DNA from 3 places in the Lelliottia nimipressuralis genome. Region 3 is predicted to be linked to each of the others. Evidence: predicted binding sites of a transcription regulator. Region 3 holds the regulator's gene; each other region holds the start of a gene.
What was found. Region 3 encodes PurR, which represses purine synthesis genes. Its sites were predicted from a motif close to CANGCAAACGTTTGCNTG; they were not measured.
Positions count from the first base shown of each region.

Region 1: ACB496_RS00385 (nucleobase:cation symporter-2 family protein) is a predicted target of PurR. The motif match lies at 1,710-1,727, and genes of this name have one in related genera.
Region 2: gcvT (glycine cleavage system aminomethyltransferase GcvT) is a predicted target of PurR. The motif match lies at 2,107-2,124, and genes of this name have one in related genera.

Region 1 is NZ_CP167172.1:76,679-81,869, reverse strand. Features, by position in the region: gene recG (ATP-dependent DNA helicase RecG) at 1-1,675, shown strand, start outside; gene ACB496_RS00385 (nucleobase:cation symporter-2 family protein) at 1,779-3,173, shown strand; gene ACB496_RS00380 (AsmA family protein) at 3,292-5,007, shown strand; gene yicI (alpha-xylosidase) at 5,120-5,191, opposite strand, start outside.
Region 2 is NZ_CP167172.1:3,766,847-3,772,037, reverse strand. Features, by position in the region: gene ubiH (2-octaprenyl-6-methoxyphenyl hydroxylase) at 1-557, shown strand, start outside; gene ubiI (FAD-dependent 2-octaprenylphenol hydroxylase) at 569-1,771, shown strand; gene gcvT (glycine cleavage system aminomethyltransferase GcvT) at 2,217-3,311, shown strand; gene gcvH (glycine cleavage system protein GcvH) at 3,336-3,725, shown strand; gene gcvP (aminomethyl-transferring glycine dehydrogenase) at 3,795-5,191, shown strand, end outside.
Region 3 is NZ_CP167172.1:1,962,884-1,968,074, reverse strand. Features, by position in the region: gene ACB496_RS09230 (C40 family peptidase) at 1-615, shown strand, start outside; gene sodB (superoxide dismutase [Fe]) at 738-1,319, shown strand; gene ACB496_RS09220 (MFS transporter) at 1,358-2,524, opposite strand; gene ACB496_RS09215 (YnhF family membrane protein) at 2,694-2,783, opposite strand; gene purR (HTH-type transcriptional repressor PurR) at 3,080-4,105, shown strand; gene punR (DNA-binding transcriptional activator PunR) at 4,122-5,033, opposite strand; gene punC (purine nucleoside transporter PunC) at 5,150-5,191, shown strand, end outside.

The sequences.
Region 1 (5,191 bases), 1.9 Mb from region 3:
AGGCGATCTGAGTACGCCTGAACTCCAGGAGACGCTGACCCCGGTGTACCCTACTACCGAAGGTATCAAGCAGGCAACGCTGCGAAAACTGACGGATCAGGCGCTGGAGTTGCTTGATACCTGCGCCATCGCCGAACTGCTGCCGCCTGAGCTGGCACAGGGCATGATGAGCCTGCCGGAAGCCATTCGTACCCTTCACCGTCCACCGCCGTCTTTACAGCTGAGCGAGTTAGAAAACGGGCAACATCCGGCGCAGCGGCGGCTTATCCTTGAAGAATTACTGGCACATAACCTGAGCATGCTGGCGCTTCGCGCGGGTGCACAGCGTTTTCACGCACAACCTCTGCCTGCCCGTGATGATTTAAAAGATAAGCTGCTGGCCTCACTGCCCTTTAAACCGACGAATGCCCAGGCACGCGTGACTGCCGAGATCGAACGCGATATGGCGCTCGATATTCCGATGATGCGTCTGGTACAGGGTGACGTAGGCTCCGGTAAAACGCTGGTCGCCGCCCTCGCGGCCCTGCGCGCTATCGCGCACGGCAGACAGGTGGCGCTGATGGCCCCCACCGAACTGCTCGCCGAGCAGCACGCCAATAACTTCCGCAGCTGGTTTGCGCCGCTGGGCGTGGAAGTGGGCTGGCTTGCTGGCAAGCAAAAAGGCAAAGCACGTCTCGCGCAACAGGAAGCCATCGCCAGCGGTCAGGTACAGATGATTGTCGGTACCCACGCCATTTTTCAGGAGCAGGTGCAGTTTAACGGCCTTGCCCTGGTGATCATCGATGAGCAACATCGCTTTGGCGTACATCAGCGGCTGGCCTTGTGGGAAAAAGGGCTGCAGCAGGGCTTCCACCCGCATCAGTTGATCATGACCGCCACGCCTATCCCGCGCACCCTGGCGATGACCGCCTATGCCGATCTGGATACCTCGACGATCGATGAACTGCCACCCGGCCGAACGCCGGTCACCACCGTGGCCATTCCGGATACGCGCCGCAGCGAGATCATCGATCGCGTGCGCAACGCCTGCACTCACGAAGGCCGTCAGGCGTACTGGGTTTGTACATTGATTGAAGAATCCGACCTGCTGGAAGCGCAGGCCGCAGAAGCGACGTGGGAAGAGCTAAAACTGGCGCTGCCCGAGCTGAATATCGGGCTGGTGCATGGCCGCATGAAACCCGCTGAAAAACAGGCCGTAATGCACTCATTCAAGCAGGGCGAGTTGCATTTGCTGATTGCCACAACGGTTATCGAAGTGGGCGTGGATGTACCGAATGCCAGCCTGATGATTATCGAAAACCCGGAGCGGCTGGGCCTTGCGCAACTTCACCAGCTGCGGGGCCGCGTTGGCCGTGGTGCGGTGGCTTCCCACTGCGTCCTGCTCTTCAAATCCCCGCTTTCTAAAACAGCGCAAATGCGACTCCAGGTGCTGCGCGACAGCAATGACGGCTTCGTGATTGCGCAAAAGGATCTCGAGATCCGCGGCCCCGGCGAACTGCTGGGCACACGCCAGACCGGTAACGCCGAATTCAAAGTGGCCGATCTGCTTCGTGACCAGTCGATGATTCCGGAAGTCCAGCGCCTTGCCCGCCACATTCATGAGCGTTATCCCGTCCAGGCCGCCGGGCTTATTCAACGGTGGATGCCAGAAACCGAGCGCTATTCCAACGCCTGATCGCTGTGCTCAGCCCTGTTTTAATAAATTTATAAATGCAATCGTTTGCTTTTACCATCCGGTCAGCTAAAATGCCCGCTTTTCACCCGTGGGATTGCCGCCGATGTCCGTTAACGCCGTAGAGTCTCAAGATGCGCAACCGATTGCGCACGCTCAACATAATAGTGAACTCATCTACCGTCTTGAAGATCGTCCGCCGCTGGCGCAAACGCTGTTCGCCGCGTGTCAGCACCTGTTGGCGATGTTTGTGGCCGTTATCACGCCTGCCCTGCTGATTTGCCAGGCGCTCGGCTTACCGGCCCAGGACACGCAGCACATCATCAGCATGTCGCTGTTTGCATCCGGCGTGGCGTCTATTATCCAGATTAAAGCCTGGGGTCCGGTCGGTTCAGGGTTGCTGTCGATTCAGGGTACCAGCTTTAACTTTGTTGCCCCGCTGATCATGGGTGGCACAGCGCTGAAAACCGGCGGGGCCGATGTCCCGACGATGATGGCTGCGCTTTTCGGCACTCTGATGCTGGCCAGTTGTACGGAAATGGTCATCTCCCGCGTACTGCACCTGGCGCGCCGCGTCATTACCCCGCTGGTTTCCGGCGTGGTGGTGATGATTATCGGTCTGTCGCTGATTCAGGTGGGCCTGACCTCTATCGGCGGCGGGTATGCGGCGATGAGTGACCACACTTTCGGCGCACCGAAAAACCTGCTGCTGGCGGGCGTAGTGCTGGCGATTATTATTTTGCTCAACCGTCAGCGTAACCCGTACCTGCGCGTCGCCTCGCTGGTGATTGCCATGGCGACCGGTTATCTGGTGGCGTGGGCGATGGGCATGCTGCCGGAAAACACCGCGCCGACCAACAGCGCGCTGATTATGGTGCCGACACCGCTCTATTATGGCCTTGGCATTGACTGGAGCCTGCTCCTGCCGCTGATGCTGGTGTTCATGATCACCTCGCTGGAAACCATCGGCGACATCACCGCAACGTCTGACGTCTCCGAACAGCCGGTCTCTGGCCCGCTGTACATGAAACGCCTGAAAGGCGGCGTGCTGGCGAACGGTCTGAACTCGTTTGTCTCTGCCGTATTCAATACCTTCCCGAACTCCTGCTTTGGCCAGAACAATGGCGTGATCCAGCTGACCGGCGTCGCCAGCCGCTACGTGGGCTTTGTCGTGGCGCTGATGCTGATCGTGCTCGGCCTGTTCCCGGCGGTGAGTGGCTTTGTGCAACACATTCCGGAACCGGTACTGGGCGGCGCAACGCTTGTGATGTTCGGTACGATTGCGGCCTCTGGCGTGCGCATCGTGTCGCGTGAGCCGCTGAACCGCCGTGCCATCATGATTATCGCGCTGTCCTTGGCCGTCGGTCTGGGCGTTTCCCAGCAGCCGCTAATCCTGCAGTTCGCCCCTGACTGGGTGAAAAACCTGCTCTCCTCCGGCATCGCCGCAGGGGGTATCACGGCGATTGTGCTGAACCTCGTCTTCCCGCCAGAAAAGAACTGATCCCCCGTCACGGCAGGCATCACGCCTGCCGTGAAACCGAATTACACCATTCCTGCCTTGAGGATTGCGCATAAATCGTGCATAACTCCCTTATGTGCGTTTGATGGGATGGAAGACCATGAAATTTATTGGAAAGCTGCTGATCTGGATTTTGATTGCGGTGCTGCTCGCAATCCTGGCACTTTATATCCTCGTGCAGACCCGCTGGGGCGCGGCTCAGGTGAGCAGTTGGATTACGGTTAACACCGACTACGAACTCAATTTCGACCTGATGGATCACCGTTTTTCTTCCCCGTCGCACATCATTCTGGAAAACGTTACCTTTGGCCGCGATGGCAAACCCGCCACCCTGGTCGCGAAAAAAGTGGATATTGGTCTGAGCAGCCGACAGCTCACCGATCCGCTGCACATGGATACCATCACCCTTCACGACGGGACACTTAACCTCTCCCCCCAAACCGCGCCGCTTCCATTCCAGGCCGACCGCCTGCAGCTGAACAACATGGCGTTCAACAGCCCGAATATGGAATGGGATCTGAGCGCGCAAAAAGTGACAGGCGGCGTCAGCCCCTGGCAGCCGGAAGCGGGCAGCGTGCTGGGCAAAAAAGCGCAAATTCAGATGAGCGCCGGATCGCTGACGCTCAACGGCGTGCCCACCAGCAATGTGCTAATTCAGGGTGAGCTGAACGGTAAAGAAGTGGTGCTGAGCACCATCGGCGCAGATATGGCGCGCGGCTCGCTGACGGGTACCGCGCGGCGTAACGCCGACGGCGGCTGGGTGATCGACAATCTGCGCCTGAACGACATTCGCCTGCAAAGCGACAAATCATTGATGGATTTCTTTGCGCCGATCACCACCCTGCCGTCGCTGCAGATTGGCCGCCTGGAGGTCACCGATGCCCGCCTGCAAGGGCCGGACTGGGCCGTAACCGATCTCGATTTAAGCCTGCGCAATCTGACCCTCAGCCAGGGCGACTGGCAAAGCCAGGACGGACGTTTATCGATGAATGCCAGCGAGTTTATCTACGGCTCGCTGCATCTTTTTGATCCGATTCTGAATGCAGAGTTTGCACCGCAGGGCGTGGCGCTGCGCCAGTTCACCTCCCGCTGGGAAGGCGGTATGGTGCGCACCTCCGGCAACTGGCTACGCAACGGTAAAGCGCTGGTACTGGACGATGTCGCGGTGGCCGGGCTGGAATACACCCTGCCACCGAACTGGAAAACCCTGTGGATGGAGCAGCTCCCCGAATGGCTCCACGACGTGACCCTGAAAAAATTCGGCCTGAGTCGCAACCTGGTGATCGATATCGATCCCGCCTTCCCGTGGCAGATCACCTCTCTCGACGGATATGGTGCCAACCTCCAGCTGGCGAAAGATCGTCAGTGGGGCGTGTGGGGCGGCAATGCGACTCTGAACGGTGCCGCCGCCACCTTTAATCGTGTAGACGTGCGCCGTCCGTCACTGGCGCTGGCGGCCAACGCGTCGACGGTGAATATCACGGAACTGAGCGCCTTCACCGAGAAGGGCATTCTTGAAGCCACGGCGACCGTATCACAGTTACCGCCGCGCCAGACCACGGTTAGCCTGAAGGGGCGCGGCGTGCCGGTGAATGTGTTGCAACAGTGGGGCTGGCCTGCACTGCCAATTAACGGCGACGGCAATATCCAGCTGACCGCCAGCGGCAGCGTGCAGGACAAAGCGCCGCTGAAACCGTCGGTAAATGGGAAGTTGAACGCGGTGAATATGGATAAACAACAAGTACAGCAGACGATGGCGGGTGGCCAGGTATCGACAAGCCCTGCGGTCGCGCCATCTGTAACACCCCAGCCCTGAAATGTTAATGGCATAAAAAAGCCGGGCGGCGGCTACGCTTAACCCGGCCTGCAAACCAAAGCTGACACCGTAGGCCCGGTAAGCGTAGCGCCGCCGGGCCATTTCAGGCACATCACTTCAGGTGAATCACCACTTCACTCCCCTGCGCTTTCACCACAACACCCCATTCGCTACCGGCATGTGA
Region 2 (5,191 bases), 1.8 Mb from region 3:
GCCCACTGGCGATGCTGCCCATGTCGGCTGGCCGCAGTTCGCTGGTCTGGTGCCACGCGCAGGATGCTATGGATGACGTGATGGCCTGGTCAGATGCGCGTTTTTGCGATGAACTGCAAAAAGCCTTTGGCTGGCGTTTAGGGCGAATCACCCACGCCGGGAAACGCGCCGCCTATCCGCTGGCATTGACCACCGCGTCGCGCTCCGTGTCTCATCGTGTGGCGTTAGTCGGGAATGCGGCGCAAACCCTGCATCCGATTGCCGGGCAGGGGTTTAACTTAGGATTACGCGATGTCATGAGCCTGGCGGAGACGCTGGCGCAGGCATGGCAGGATCGCGACGATTGGGGTGCTTACTCCGTGCTTTGTCAGTATCAGACACGCCGTCAGGCAGATAAAGAGGCGACCATCGGTGTGACCGATGGCCTGGTGCATCTGTTCGCGAATCGCTGGGTACCGCTGGTAGCCGGGCGCAACGCGGGTCTGATGGCGATGGAACTATTCATTCCGGCACGCGACGTGCTGGCGCAGCGAACTCTCGGTTGGGTCGCTCGTTAAGGAGTTACTAAGTGCAGAATGTTGATGTTGCCATTGTCGGCGGCGGAATGGTGGGGCTGGCGCTGGCCTGTGGTTTACAGGGCAGCGGCCTGCGTGTGGCGGTGCTTGAACATAAGCCGCCGCAGCCTGTTGCGCAGGACGCGCCGCCAGAGCTACGCGTGTCGGCCATTAACGCCGCCAGTGAAAAGCTGTTAACGCATCTCGGCGTCTGGTCAGAGATCACCGCGTTTCGCGCCAGCTGCTACCACGGGATGGAAGTGTGGGACAAAGACAGCTTCGGCCATATCGCCTTTGACGATGAAAGCATGGGCTACAGTCATCTGGGCCATATCGTTGAAAACGCGGTGATTCACCATGCTCTGTGGCGCAAAGCCCAGAGCTGTTCCGACGTCACCCTGATGGCGCCCGCGCAGGTGCAACAGATCGCCTGGGGCGAAAACGAGGCGTTTCTGACACTGCAAAGCGGCGATATGCTGACCGCGCGGCTGGTTGTGGGTGCCGATGGCGCAAACTCCTGGCTGCGTAACAAAGCGGATATTCCGCTCACCTTCTGGGATTACCGTCATCATGCGCTGGTGGCGACGATCCGCACGACCGAACCGCACGGCGGTGTCGCGCGTCAGATTTTCCACAATGACGGCATCCTGGCGTTTCTGCCGTTAAGCGATCCGCATCTGTGCTCCATCGTCTGGTCACTGGTGCCGGAAAAAGCACAGCAGATGGAGGCGGCGACGCCTGACGCATTTAATCAAGCGCTGTGCATGGCCTTTGATAACCGTCTTGGGCTGTGTACGCTGGAAAGTGAACGCCAGCTCTTCCCGCTGACCGGACGCTACGCGCGGCAGTTTGCCTCGCACCGTCTGGCGCTGGTGGGCGATGCCGCACACACTATTCATCCGCTGGCCGGGCAGGGCGTGAATCTGGGCTTTATGGATGCCGCAGAGCTTATCGAAGAGCTGCGTCGTCTGCATCGTGAAGGCAAAGACATTGGTCAGCATTTGTACCTGCGCCGCTACGAGCGCAGCCGCAAACACAGTGCGGCGATGATGCTGGCGGGGATGCAGGGCTTCCGCGAGCTGTTTGCCGGTAACCATCCGGCGAAAAAACTGCTGCGCGATGTTGGACTGAAACTGGCGGATACGCTTCCCGGCGTCAAACCGCAACTCCTTCGCCAGGCGATGGGCTTAAACGATCTTCCTGAGTGGCTGCGTTGAGCAATAAACGTTAAATTAGACCCCCATCACACTTTCCTCTCCCGGCCTTTGTGCCGGGATGTTTCCCTCGTTTGAAATATTCTAATTCCACGCCTCTTTTCGCATTAGATTATCTAATGTCGTGTTTTTTCCATGACGGAAATTAGCCGCGTTTTTCCACAGAAAATATCAGCCTGTGCTAAATATTGTGAAATTAAAGTTAATTTAATGCGGGGTAAATCGCATTTTGCCAGTGAATAACTCTGTAGGCTTTTCAGCGTTTTTTGGTCATAAGCTAATGTGATGACCCGCTTTAGCTTATGGTTAATCGCCGATTTCGGTGGTAAGTTCAGGGGAAAGAGAACGTTTGCGTCGGCGTCCAGGAGTGATACCGACGCCGGGTTTCGTGGTGAAATTTCGCGCGAAACACAAGATTGCCCCGCTCTGCTAAATCAACGAGGACAAGATGGCTCAACAGACTCCTTTGTACGAACAACACACGTTATGCGGCGCGCGCATGGTGGATTTCCATGGCTGGATGATGCCGCTGCATTACGGCTCGCAGATCGATGAGCACCACGCCGTGCGCACCGATGCCGGGATGTTCGACGTTTCCCACATGACCATTGTCGATCTCCGCGGCAGTCGCACCCGGGAGTTTTTGCGTTATCTGTTGGCGAACGATGTCGCCAAACTCAAAACGCCAGGCAAAGCGCTCTACACCGGGATGCTGAATGCCTCCGGCGGCGTGATTGATGACCTGATCGTTTATTACTTCACTGAAGATTTCTTCCGCCTCGTTGTTAACTCCGCCACCCGCGAAAAAGACCTCTCCTGGATTTCTGAACACGCCGCCAAATACGCCGTTGATATCACCGTACGTGACGATCTTTCCCTGATCGCCGTTCAGGGTCCTAACGCGCAGGCTAAAGCCGCTTCTCTGTTCAGCGAAGAGCAGCGTAAAGCGACCGAAGGCATGAAGCCGTTCTTCGGCGTTCAGGCAGGCGATCTGTTCATCGCGACGACCGGCTACACCGGTGAAGCGGGCTATGAAATTGCGATGCCGAACGAGAAAGCCGCCGATTTCTGGCGTGCGCTGGTTGAAGCCGGTGTCAAACCTGCGGGCCTGGGCGCACGCGATACGCTGCGTCTGGAAGCCGGGATGAACCTCTACGGTCAGGAGATGGATGAAGGTATCTCTCCGCTGGCTGCCAATATGGGCTGGACCATCGCATGGGAACCGGCTGACCGCGATTTTATTGGCCGTGAAGCGCTGGAACTGCAGCGTGAGAAAGGCACCGATAAGCTGGTCGGGCTGGTGATGAAAGAGAAGGGTGTGCTGCGTAACGAACTGCCTGTGCGTTTTACCGATGCCAGCGGCAATCTTCATGAAGGCATTATCACCAGCGGCACATTCTCACCGACGCTGGGCTACAGCATTGCGCTGGCGCGCGTACCGGCCGGGATTGGCGAGACTGCCGTGGTGCAGATCCGCAACCGTGAAATGCCGGTCAGCGTGACTAAACCGATTTTTGTTCGCGCCGGTAAACCGGTCGCCTAATCATTTTTTATCAGGAGAATTCCAATGAGCAATGTGCCAGCAGAACTGAAATACAGCAAAGAACACGAATGGCTGCGCAAAGAAGCCGACGGGACTTACACCGTTGGGATCACCGAGCATGCACAAGAGTTGCTGGGTGACATGGTGTTTGTGGACCTGCCGGACGTCGGCGCGACCGTGAGCGCGGGCGACGACTGCGCTGTTGCAGAGTCGGTGAAAGCCGCGTCTGACATCTACGCGCCAGTGGGCGGCGAAATCGTGGCCGTCAACGACGCCCTGAGCGACTCCCCAGAGCTGGTTAACAGCGAGCCGTACACCGGCGGCTGGATTTTCAAAATCAAAGCGAACGACGAAGCAGAAGTTGAAGCTCTGCTGGATGCAACCGCGTACGCAGCACTGTTAGAAGACGAGTAATTGCTTTTCACCCTCTCCCGAAAGGGGGAGGGGATCCTAATATCACCGCACGTTTAGGAACCATCGCTCATGACACAGACTTTAAGCCAGCTTGAAAACCGTGGCGCCTTCATTGAACGCCACATTGGGCCGGATGCTCAGCAACAGCAGGAGATGCTGAAGACAGTTGGCGCGGATTCGTTAAACGCACTGATCGGCCAGATCGTGCCCAAAGACATTCAGCTCGCCACGCCGCCGCAGGTAGGTGACGCGACCACTGAATACGCCGCGCTGGCAGAGCTGAAGGCAATCGCCGGTCTCAACAAGCGCTTTAAGTCTTACATTGGCATGGGCTACACCCCGGTGCAGTTACCGCCGGTGATCCTGCGCAACATGCTGGAAAACCCAGGCTGGTACACCGCCTATACGCCTTATCAGCCGGAAGTCTCCCAGGGCCGTCTGGAAGCGCTGCTGAACTTCCAGCAGGTGACGCTGGATCTGACCGGGCTGGATATTGCCTCCGCTTCTCTGCTCGACGAAGCGACCGCCGCCGCTGAAGCGATGGCGATGGCTAAGCGCGTCAGCAAGCTGAAAAACGCTAACCGTTTCTTCGTGGCGGCAGACATTCATCCCCAGACGCTGGACGTGGTCCGCACCCGTGCGGAAACCTTCGGGTTTGACGTGATTGTTGACGATGCGGAAAAGGTTCTGGATCACCAGGATGTGTTTGGCGTGCTGTTGCAGCAGGTTGGCACCACCGGTGAAGTTCACGACTACAGCAGCCTGATTACTGAGCTGAAATCCCGCAAAATTGTGGTCAGCGTGGCCGCTGATTTTATGGCGCTGGTACTGCTCACCGCCCCTGGCAAACAGGGCGCAGATATTGTCTTCGGCTCAGCACAGCGCTTCGGCGTGCCGATGGGCTACGGTGGTCCGCACGCGGCCTTCTTCGCCGCGAAAGACGAATTCAAACGCTCCATGCCTGGCCGTATTATCGGTGTGTCGAAAGACGCTGCCGGTAACACCGCGCTGCGCATGGCGATGCAGACGCGCGAGCAGCATATCCGCCGCGAGAAAGCGAACTCCAACATTTGTACCTCTCAGGTGCTGCTGGCCAACATCGCCAGCCTGTACGCCGTGTTCCACGGCCCGGTCGGCCTGAAGCGCATCGCTACCCGCATTCACCGTTTTGCCGATATTCTGGCGGCGGGCTTGCAGCAGAAAGGCATCAAGCTGCGCCATGCGCACTTCTTCGACACCCTGTTTGTGGAAGTGGCCGACAAAGCGGGCGTGCTGGCGCGTGCTGAAGCTGCCGAAATCAATTTGCGTAGCGACATCCTGAACGCAGTGGGTATCACCCTGAACGAAACCACTACCCGTGAAGATATCCAGGCGCTGTTCAGCGTACTGCTGGGTGATGACCACGGTCTGGACGTCGCTAACCTGGATAAAGAGGTGGCGCACGACAGCCGCTCCATTCAGGAAAG
Region 3 (5,191 bases):
AAAAGCGAAAAGAAAAAAACCACTACCGCACGAAAGCAGTCCACCTCCAGTAAGGCCCTCACCAGTAAAACCCGCAGCAAACCTACCCGCACTGCCGTAAAAGTTGCAAAAGTGGCTCCGGAAAAATGCACCGTCCGGAAAGGCCACAAAACGAACTGTGTGAAAGTGGGCAAAACTGCGAAGCTCTCTGAGGTGCATAAAGTGCGCGTTCAGAAAGCGCAGAAAACCGCGATGAACAAGCTGATGGGGCAGATTGGCAAACCCTATCATTGGGGCGGCACCTCCCCGCGCACCGGTTTCGACTGCAGCGGTCTGGTCTATTACGCCTATAAAGATCTGGTGAAGTTCCGCATCCCGCGTACGGCGAATGAGATGTATCACCTGCGCGATGCAGCAGCCGTGAATCGCGGTGAGCTGGAGAGCGGAGATCTGGTCTTCTTCCGCACCCAGGGTCGCGGCACCGCCGATCACGTTGGCGTTTACGTTGGCAACGGCAAGTTTATCCAGTCGCCTCGCAGCGGCCAGGATATCCAAATCACCTCCCTGAGCGAAGATTACTGGGTTCGCCACTACGTTGGCGCCCGCCGCGTAATGACCCCGAAAACCATTCGCTAATCCCTGCCCTGCCGCACCGTCGGCAGGGTAAGTTCCTCTTTTGCATACCCTTTCAATTTGCTACTCTATCCTTGCACTCAATAGGGTTATTGCAGTGCAACACTATAATAAGGAGAGAAGCAATGTCGTTCGAATTACCTGCATTACCGTATGCAAAAGACGCCCTGGCTCCGCACATTTCGGCGGAAACCCTGGAATACCACTACGGCAAACACCATCAGACCTATGTCACTAACCTGAACAATCTGGTTAAGGGCACCGCGTTTGAAGGTAAAACGCTGGAAGAGATTGTGCGCAGTTCTGACGGCGGTGTGTTCAACAACGCTGCTCAGGTCTGGAACCACACGTTTTACTGGCACTGCCTGGCACCGAACGCCGGTGGCGAACCGACCGGTGAACTGGCGGCTGCCATTAACGCCGCCTTCGGCAGCTTTGCGGATTTCAAAGCGAAGTTTACTGACGCAGCAATTAAGAACTTCGGCTCTGGCTGGACGTGGCTGGTTAAAGAGGCTGACGGTAAACTGGCTATCGTCTCAACGTCAAACGCGGGAACCCCACTGACCACCAGCGCGAAACCGCTGATGACCGTTGATGTGTGGGAACACGCGTATTATATCGACTACCGTAACGCTCGCCCGAACTACCTTGAGCACTTCTGGGCGCTGGTTAACTGGGAATTTGTGGCGAAGAACTTCGCGGCGTAAATGAGACGCAGAAGGGGCAGCCCTTCTGCGTTTTTTGATTACTCTGTGACGCGAACAGGTTCCGGCTGTTTACGGCCCGATGTCAGGACCAGCAGCAGACCGAGCGCCGCTATAATCGCCCCCATCACCGGTACAAAAGCGTATCCCAGCCCGCCTGAAATCACCGCCCCACCCGCTGCCGCACCCAGCGCATTCCCGAGATTAAACGCACCGATATTCACGGAAGAAGACAGGCCCGGCGCTTCGTGCGCCACACGCATGACGCGCATCTGCAATGGCGGAACCACGGCAAAGGTTGCAGCGCCCCACACCACCATCGCAATGGCCGCCCCAAACTCGTTGCGCGCAAGCCAGGGAATCGCGAGCATAATCACAATCAGCAGCGTTAAGAAGCCTTTCAGCGTCCCGGTGACCGAGCGATCCGCCAGTTTACCGCCGAGATAGTTGCCCAAAGAGAAACCGACGCCAATCAGCACCAGCATCGCCGTCACGAACAGCGGTGTGGCGTGAGTGATATCGTGCAGTACCGGTGAAATGTAGGTGTAGAGCGTAAACATCGCGCCCGCCCCGAGCACCGTGGTTAACAGAGCAGACAACACCTGTGGACGAACCAGCACCGACAGCTCTTTACGCACGTCCGGGCGCTCGCCCGCCTCGCCTTTCGGAAGCGAGAAGAACAGTGCAATCATCGCCACTACGCCCAGCCCTGCGGTTGCCATAAACGACATCCGCCAGCCAATGACTTCACCAAGCCAGGTCGCCGCCGGTACACCGCCAATATTGGCGATGGTTAGCCCCATAAACATGGTTGCCACCGCGCTGGCCTGTTTGTGTTTTGGCACCACGCTCGCCGCCACCACAGAGCCTAAGCCAAAGAACGCGCCGTGGTTCAGGCTGGTCAGAATGCGTGACAGCAGCAGCGTGGTGTAATCCGGTGACAGCGCCGAGAGCACGTTACCGAGGGTAAAAATCGCCATCAGGAAGATCAGCGCATTGCGACGGGCACGATGCGACAACAGCAGCGTCATGAGCGGCGCACCAATCATCACGCCAATGGCGTAGGCGCTGATCAGCATACCTGCGGCGGGAATAGAGACATCTACCCCTTTTGCGATAACCGGCAACAGTCCCATCGGGGAAAACTCGGTGGTGCCGATGCCAAAAGCGCCAATCGCCAGGGCAAGCAGGGGAAAATTGATTTTCATTGATTAACTACGGATGCCGTGTCGTCGCGCGACACGGGACTAAGATGTCAAAAGCATGACATCAATCACAAAAAATGAGAAGTTAACAAATTAGCAAAAGATTTTTGCCGTGCGGGTAACAATCAGGGAACAGGCAGGAGATGAGGGAGAGAACTCTCCCCCGCTTGAATCAGTGCAGCGCAGCGGTCAGACCCGCAGCGACAATCAGAGCCAGAACAATAATGGTTGTCGTCAGCGAAAACTTCAGATCGGTACTCATCAATTTTTCTCCTTTTAATCACCCCACGAAAAGTGAGCTTGCTCATTTTTACACAGTTTACCCCAAAAATCTTCCTGGATTTAGGCTGATAACCGTTTTTGCTCTTCCCCTTTTCATCAAGATAAGACAAAATTCCACGCTAAATTTATAAGCGTACCGGCCACTGACCCCCTCCTGACGTTCTGAGTCGTTTTCCCGGCGTATCGCAATTCACATTGCGAGATAAGGGTGAGAGAAGGCAAACGTTTACCTTTAAGTATTTCAGGAGTTTAAGATATGGTCTGGAGTGACATGTAATGGCAACAATTAAAGATGTGGCGAAACGCGCAAACGTTTCCACTACAACCGTATCACATGTAATTAACAAAACGCGTTTCGTTGCGGAAGAGACGCGCAACGCCGTATGGGCCGCCATCAAAGAGCTGCACTACTCCCCAAGTGCCGTGGCGCGTAGCCTGAAGGTGAACCACACCAAATCGATCGGCCTGCTGGCGACCAGCAGCGAAGCCGCCTATTTTGCGGAGATCATCGAAGCGGTTGAGAAAAACTGTTTCCAGAAGGGCTACACCCTGATTCTCGGCAACGCCTGGAACAGCCAGGAGAAACAGCGCGCTTACCTGTCGATGATGGCGCAAAAGCGCGTTGATGGCCTGCTGGTAATGTGTTCTGAATACCCGGAGTCCGTACTCTCCATGCTTGAAGAGTATCGCCACATTCCGATGGTGGTGATGGACTGGGGTGATACCCGCGCTGATTTTACCGATTCCGTCAACGATAACGCCTTTGAAGGCGGCTACATGGCAGGTCGCTACTTGATTGAGCGCGGTCACCGCGAAATCGGCGTCATTCCGGGTCCGCTGGAGCGCAACACCGGCGCAGGCCGTCTGGCAGGGTTCATGAAAGCGATGGAAGAAGCGCTAATTACGGTGCCAGAAAACTGGATCGTGCAGGGCGACTTCGAGCCGGAGTCCGGCTACCGCGCGATGCAGCAGATCGTCTCCCAGTCGCACCGCCCTACCGCAGTCTTTATCGGGGGTGACATCATGGCGATGGGCGCCCTTTGCGCAGCCGATGAGCTGGGTTTGCGCGTGCCGCAGGACATTTCCGTGATCGGGTACGATAACGTGCGCAACGCACGCTACTTCACCCCGGCGCTGACGACCATTCACCAGCCGAAAGACTCGCTGGGCGAAACGGCCTTCAATATGTTGTTGGACCGCATCGTCAGCAAGCGTGAAGAGTCGCAGTCGATTGAAGTCCACCCGCGCCTGATTGAACGCCGCTCCGTGGCCGACGGTCCGTTCCGCGACTACCGCCGTTAATCCCCCGAGGGGCCGGTTATTCCGGCTCCCTCAGCCACTCTCTGTTCAGCGTTTCGCTGTCTCCCAGATAATCCAGCAGCCACGCCAGCGCCGGTGACATATCGTTTTGCTGCCACGTCAGGCAACAGGCCGCATCCGGGAACGGGTTTTCCAGCGTCAGAGCCACCCATTCACCGCGATCGATGCGTGGACGTGCAAAATGCGCCGGCACCATTCCCACGCACAGCCCCGCAGAAAGACAGGTCGCCGACGTTTCCCAATCCGGGGCGACCACACGGCGTTGGTTATCCAGTAACCAGGTAATCCGTTTTGGCAGCGATCGTGAGGTATCTTCCAGCACCAGTGACGGCCAGTTGCGCAACGTATCATCGCTCAACGGGCCTGCAATGGCGGCCAGAGGATGATCGCGGGCGACAACGCAGGTCCAGCTCAGGGCTCCCATATCGCGAAATGCATAGCGACCACCCACAGGGATCGCCTGAGTCGCGCCGATCGCCATCTCCACCCTGCCGTCAGAGAGCGCATCCCACACGCCGTTGAACACCTCCTGCGAGACGCGCAGCTCCACATCAGAGAAGTGGCGATAGAAATCGACCACCATCTGTCGGGTGCGTTCGGGTTTGACGATGTTATCCACCGCAATGGCGAGATGCCCGCGCCAGCCGTTCGCAATCTGCTGGCACTGCTCGCGGGTGATCATCATTTTTTTGATAACAGATCGTCCTTCTTTCAAAAACCAGACGCCCGCTGGCGTCAGAACAACGTCGCGGTGACGGCGCTCGAACAGCGGAACCGCCAGCCACTCTTCAAGCTGACGCACCGTATAGCTCACCGCAGAGGGGACGCGATGGAGTTCCTGGGCCGCGCCACTAAAGCTGCCGTTACGCGCGACCGCATCCACCACTTCTAACGAATATTCTGACCACATTTTCTGCCTGCAAAATTTTTGAATGCAATCACCAAATATTAGCGTTTCACAAGGCAGTTTGCACTCCCTACACTTTGCGCCAGTGATTACCTGCCCTCTTTAGGAAATAAAAAACAATGCAACCCAACAAAGGATTCCTGGTCTGGCTCGGCGGTTTA